DNA from 2 places in the Streptodolium elevatio genome. Region 1 is predicted to be linked to the other one. Evidence: riboswitches for the same ligand, from Rfam matches in the RefSeq annotation. Region 1 holds a riboswitch; the other holds the start of a gene.
The links. A riboswitch is a leader RNA that binds a small molecule or an ion and turns the genes downstream of it on or off. The one in region 1 is predicted to bind S-adenosylmethionine.
Positions count from the first base shown of each region.

Region 2: another riboswitch for S-adenosylmethionine. It lies ahead of thrC (threonine synthase); the one in region 1 lies ahead of ACWD12_RS38290 (aminotransferase class V-fold PLP-dependent enzyme).

Region 1 covers NZ_JBSFVE010000037.1:4,506-7,706, forward strand. The annotation lists gene trpD (anthranilate phosphoribosyltransferase) at 1-1,001, shown strand, start outside; SAM riboswitch class IV at 1,301-1,415, shown strand; gene ACWD12_RS38290 (aminotransferase class V-fold PLP-dependent enzyme) at 1,462-2,862, shown strand; gene ACWD12_RS38295 (Lrp/AsnC family transcriptional regulator) at 2,936-3,201, opposite strand, start outside.
Region 2 covers NZ_JBSFVE010000001.1:921,566-924,766, reverse strand. The annotation lists gene ACWD12_RS04055 (MarR family winged helix-turn-helix transcriptional regulator) at 1-345, shown strand, start outside; gene ACWD12_RS04050 (glucosyl-3-phosphoglycerate synthase) at 401-1,387, opposite strand; SAM riboswitch class I at 1,581-1,723, shown strand; gene thrC (threonine synthase) at 1,740-3,011, shown strand; gene ACWD12_RS04040 (ubiquitin-like small modifier protein 1) at 3,008-3,201, shown strand, end outside.

The DNA of each region.
Region 1 (3,201 bases):
TGATGCGCGGCGAGGACCTGGACGCGGGCACCACCGCCTGGGCGATGGACCAGATCATGACCGGCGACGCCACGCCCGTGCAGATCGCCGCCTTCGTGGTCGCGCTGCGTGCCAAGGGCGAGACCGTCGACGAGGTTACGGGCCTGGTCGACTCCATGTACGCGCACGCGGTGACCATCGAGGTGCCCGGCCCCATCGTCGACGTCGTCGGCACCGGTGGCGACCGCGCCCGTACCGTCAACATCTCCACGATGTCGGCGATCGTGGTCGCGGGGACGGGGGCGACGGTCGTCAAGCACGGCAACCGCTCGGCGTCGTCGCAGAGCGGTGCGGCCGACGTCCTGGAGGCCCTCGGGGTGTCGCTGGACCTGACCCCGGAGCAGGTGGCGCGGACGGCGGTCGAGGCCGGGGTGACGCTGTGCTTCGCGCAGCGCTTCCACCCGGCGCTGCGGCACGCCGCCCAGGCGCGGCGTGAGCTGGGTGTGCAGACGACCTTCAACATCCTTGGCCCGCTGACGAATCCGGCGCGCGCCCCGTACACCGCCATCGGTGTCGCGGACGCGCGCATGGCGCCTCTGATGGCGGGTGTGTTGGCCCGGCGCGGGACTTCGGCGCTGGTGTTCCGGGGCGACGACGGTCTCGACGAGCTGACCATCACGACCACCTCCAAGGTGTGGGTCGTGCGCGACGGCGAGGTGCACGAAGACGCCGTCGATCCGCGCGACTTCGGCGTCAAGCTGGAGCCGATCGAAGCGCTGCGCGGCGGCGACGCGGCGTTCAACGCGGACGTCGCGCGCCGGCTGCTGGCGGGGGAGCGCGGGCCGGTGCGGGACGCGGTGCTGCTCAACTCGGCGGCGGCGCTCGCGGCGCTCGGCCCGGGGCACGGTCCGCTGAGCGAACAGCTCGCGTCGGGCATCGAGCGGGCGGCGGACGCGATCGACTCCGGCAAGGCGCAGGCGGTACTCGACCGGTGGGTGGAGGCGACCCGCTCGTTCGGCTGACCCGGCTGACCGGCCGACTTGGCCGACGACCGAGGCCGGTCGGGGAGTCGCAAGAAGCCTCGGACGCCGCCGGCTCGGCCGGATCGGACGGTCTGCGCGATGACTCGGACGGGCGCGCGGCAACTGCCGCGTGCCCGTCTGGCGTTCCGGTGCCGTCCGGGTGACGTTCCAGGTGTCGGCGTCCTGTCCCACCTACGGGACACCCGGCGTCTCATGTTCGACCGATGGTCGTCTCGTATGCCAAGACGGCGAATATCCGTGTTGAGAGACCGGCGATCCTGCGGTAATAATTCCTTCCAGGTCACGAGTGACAGCGTTTTGGCCCCGGCTTGCTGTCCGGCAACCCTCCTCCGCGGTGGGGTGCCCCGGGTGATGACCAGGCCGGACACAAGGGTGCTCCGGCAAGCGCGGACCTCCACGAGCCACGGCATCCGGGGTCCCCAGCCCTGGAGGGTCAGCCATGACTGCCGTCGCATTCGCCCCTGTTTCGCCGCTTTCGTCCGATGCGATCGCGGCTTCGGCCTGTCCCCCGCTCCCGGTCGTGGGCCGCGACGTGCGGGTGCCGCTGGTGACAGGCGGCCAAGCGGAGTACGCCGCACTTGACTACGCCGCGAGCGCCCCCTGCCTTCAGCGCGTGTGGGACGACGTCAGCGCCTACCTGCCCTACTACGGCAGCGTGCACCGCGGCGCCGGCTACCTGTCGCAGCTGTCGACCGACCTCTACGAGCGCAGCCGCGCGACGGTCGCCGAGTACGTCGGCGCCCGGGCCGACGACGTGGTCCTGTTCACCCGCGGCACGACCGACTCGCTGAACCTGCTGGCATCCGTACTGCCGTCCGGCACCCGGGTGTTCGTGTTCGAGACCGAGCACCACGCGGCGCTGCTGCCGTGGCGGCGCACGGCCGACGTCACCCATCTGGACGCCCCGTCGAGCCACGCCGAAGCGGTCGCGACCCTCGACGCCGCGCTCGCCGCCGACGAATGCGACGGGCCGCGTCTGGTGTGCGTGACCGGCGCGTCCAACGTCACCGGGGAGCTCTTCCCGGTTCGTGAACTGGCCGAGGTCGCCCACCGGCACGGCGCGCGCATCGTGCTGGACGCCGCGCAACTCGCGCCGCACCATCCCGTCTCGCTCGCCGGGCTCGGCGTGGACTGGGTCGCCTTCTCCGGGCACAAGCTGTACGCACCGTTCGGCGCGGGCGTGCTCGCCGGGCGCGGCGACTGGCTCGCGGACGCCGAGCCCTACCTCGCGGGCGGCGGCGCCAGCCGCTCGGTCACCGCGGACGCCGTCGAGTGGAACTCCGGCCCGGCCCGGCACGAGGCCGGTTCGCCCAACGTGATCGGCGCCTACGCCATCGCCTCCGCGTGCCGGGCGCTGGCCGAAGCCGGCCTCGACACGCTCGCGGCCCGCGAGGAAGCGCTGCTCGCCCGGCTGCGGGCGGGACTCGCGGAGATCCCCGAGGTGCGCACGCTGGACCTCTTCGGCCCCGACTCCGCCCGGGTCTCGGTGCTCTCGTTCGTCGTCGAGGGCTGGAACAGCTCGCGGTTCGCGGCGGCGCTGTCGGCGGAGTACGGCATCGGCGTGCGCGACGGCCTGTTCTGCGCGCACCCGCTCGTACGTCGCCTGCTCGGGGGGCGCGCCGACGCGCCGACCGAGTGCGGTGCGCCCGACGCGCCGTCGGGGGAGCAGAACCTCAACGCGATCCGGGTCAGCTTCGGGGCCGGTACGCCGGACGAGCACGTGGACCGCTTCGTGGACGCCGCACGGGAGTTGGTGCGGCGCGGGGCCAAGTGGACGTACCGCACCGACGGCGGACGCTGCGTGCCCGAGTCGGACCCGCGCGGCCCGGCGGTCATCTGATCAGCCGGTCCGAGCGCCGGTCCGAGTGTGCCGACCTGAGCGCCGACCCGACCGCCTCAGCCGGGCAGCACGGCTAGAAGCCGTCGTCGAGCCCGATCGCGAAGGCGGCCTCGAGGTCGTGCTTCGAGTAGGTCCGGAACGCGATGTGCGTCGCGGTGTGCAGGACACCCGGCACCTTGTTGAGGCGCCCGGGGATCACGTCCGCCAACTCGTCGTGCTCGCGGACCCGGACCATGGCGACCAGGTCGAACTCGCCCGTCACCGAGTACACCTCGCTCACCGCGTCGATCGCGGTGATCGCCTCGGCGATCTCGGGGATGCGGTCGACGGCTGCCTTGA
Region 2 (3,201 bases), on a different contig from region 1:
GCGGCCGGCGCGCGCGGGTACCACTACCGGCTCCTCGCCGCGCTGCACGAGTCCGGGCCCGCGAGCCAGGCCGAGCTGGGCCGCCGCGGCCGCGTCGACCGCAGCGACGTCGTCGCCGCGATCAACGAACTGGCCGCGCAGGGCTACGTCGAGCGCACGCCGGACCCGGACCACGGACGCCGCAACAGGATCACCCTCACCCCCGAGGGCGCCCGCCGGCTGCGGGACATGGACGACGTCCTCGACCAGGTGCAGGACGACCTGCTCGGCCCGCTGTCCGCGGGGGACCGAGAGGCCCTCACCCGCCTGCTCGGGCGCGTCCTCGCCCACCACGAACAGGGCTGACAGCCAGGCGGGTTCGTACGCCGGGCCGCTGACGGCCCGGCGAGTTCGTGCGCCCTCATCCCGCCAGTGCGGTCCGGTTGCGGTACTCCGGGATCGTGATCATCGGCGGGCGCTCGTGGGCGGCGACATCGTGACTGCTCACCCGGAACCCCTCCTCGTCCCGCTCGAACTGCGCGAACACCGTGTTCAGGCCGCCCGCCCCCTTGCGGACCCGCCCGTCCCGGTGCAAGCGCTCCAGCACCGCCTGCCAGATCTCGCCCGCCATCCGGCCGAGCCCGGCCTCGTCCTGGTGGCTGTGCCGGCGTACGCCCACATCCACCTGCGCCATCGCGTCCAGCCCCACCGATTGCAGCGAGTCCACGAGCATCGCCGTCTCGACGCCGTACCCGCACGGGAACGGCAGGCGTTCGAGCAGGCCGCGACGGACCGCGTACTCGCCGCCGAGCGGCTGCACGAACCCGGCCAGTTCCGGCCAGTACATGTTCAACAGCGGGCGCGCTACCAGTTCGGTGACCCGGCCGCCGCCGGCCGGCACGACGGTGTCGCCGATTTCCAGCGGGCGGTCGTACATCGCCTTGACCAGTTGGACCGAAGGGTCGGTCAGCAGCGGGCCGAGGATGCCCGACACGAAGTCGGCGGAGAACTCGCGCAGGTCGGCGTCCACGAAGCAGACGATGTCGCCGCTCGTGACCAGGAGCGAACGCCACAGGACCTCGCCCTTGCCGCGCAGCGCGGGGATGCGCGGCAATATGTCGTCGCGGTGCACGACTCGCGCGCCCGCCCGCGCGGCGACCTCGCCGGTGCGGTCCGTCGAGCCGGAGTCGACGACCACCAGCTCGTCGACCAGCGGATACCGGTCCATCAGCTCGGTGCGGATCGTGCGGACGATGTTGCCCACGGTCGGCTCTTCGTCCAGCGCCGGCAGGACGACGCTGACCCGGCTCGCCCGACCGGACCGCTTGGCCTCCAGGAGCCTGGGCACCGGCCAGTCCGCGGCGGCCGAGGACCGTCGTTCCAGCCAGTGGGTCACCTCGGGCAGCACTGTCGCGTTCCCCTGTCGTTGCTTGTGGTGCGCGGGACATCGTCTCGCGTGTCGGACGCCGATGATCGACCGGCACCCGGTTCGGTTACAGTCTTGGTCACGAGATACGACGATCGCACGTCGGCTCGGACAAACGCGGAGCGGCCGCACGGTGACCCCCAGGGGTGATCGGCGGCACATCGCACCGCCATAGAGCTCATCCAGAGGGGCAGAGGGAACGGCCCGTTGAAGCCCCGGCAACCATCCGATCGGTACACCCATGTGCGCTGCACGCGGGGCCCCCGGCGGACTGGTGCCAAGTCCGGCCTGCGGGGACCCCCGTGGGGAAGATGAGGAGAGAGGCCCCATCGCCATGGCTGTGATCGCACAAACCCTGACCCTCGCCCCCGGCTCGTTCGGGTCCGCCGTCGCGCTCTCCTGCCGCGAGTGCGGCGAGCGCTACGAGCTCGGCCCCAAGTTCGCGTGCGAGTTCTGTTTCGGGCCGCTGGAGGTCGCGTACGACTTCTCCGGCGGCGTGACCCGCGAGCGCATCGCGGCCGGTCCGAACAACATCTGGCGATACGCCCCGCTGCTCCCCGTGCCCGCCGACGTCGCGGAGCACCCCAACCTGAACCCCGGCTTCACCAAGCTGGTCCAGGCCCGCAACCTGGGCCGCGAGCTGGGCATCCGGGACCTGTACGTCAAGGACGACTCGGGCAACCCGACGCACTCCTTCAAGGACCGCGTCGTGGCGATCGCCGTCGAGGCGGCCCGCAACTTCGGCTTCACCACCCTTTCGTGCTCTTCGACCGGCAACCTGGCCGGCGCGGTGGCCGCCGCGGCCGCCCGCGCGGGGCTGCGGTCGTGCGTGTTCATCCCGTCCGACCTCGAGGCCGGCAAGGTGCTGACGGCCGCGGCGTACGGCGGCGACCTGGTGGCCATCGAGGGCAACTACGACGAGGTCAACCGCTTCTGCTCGGAGCTGATCGGCGACGCGGCGGGCGAGGGCTGGGGCTTCGTCAACGTCAACCTGCGGCCGTATTACGGCGAGGGCTCCAAAACGCTGGCGTACGAGATCGCCGAGCAGCTCGGCTGGCGGCTGCCCGAGCAGATCGTGGTGCCGATCGCGTCGGGTTCGCAGCTCACCAAGATCGACAAGGGCTTCCGCGAGCTGATCGAACTCGGGCTGGTCGAGGACACGCCGTACAAGGTGTTCGGCGCCCAGGCCGAGGGCTGCTCGCCGGTCTCGGCGGCGTGGAAGGCCGGGCACGACGTGATCCGGCCGGTCAAGCCGGACACCATCGCCAAGTCGCTGGCGATCGGCAACCCGGCGGACGGGCCGTACGTGCTGGACGTGTGCAAGCGCACCGGGGGCGCGGTCGAGGACGTCGACGACATCCGCGTGGTCGAGGCGATCAAGCTGCTGGCCCGGACCGAGGGCATCTTCGGCGAGACCGCTGGCGGTGTCACGGTCGGCTGCCTGAAGAAGCTGGTGGAGACCGGGCAGTTGGACCCGGCGGCCACCACGGTCGTCCTCAACACGGGCGACGGTTTGAAGACCCTGGACGCGATCGAGTCGACCACCGGCGCGACCGCGACCATCCGTCCCTCCCTTGAGTCCTTCCGAGAGGCTGGCCTGGCATGAGCGTTTCCGTGCGTATCCCGACGATTCTGCGTACCTACACCGGCGGCGCGGCCGAGGTGACGGCCGAGGGCGGCACGCTGTCCGAGGTGATCGAGTCGCTGGAGAAGTCCTACCCGGGCATCGCCGCCCGGGTGCTGGACGACCAGGGCAAGCTGCGGCGCTTCGTGAACGTGTACGTGAACGACGACGA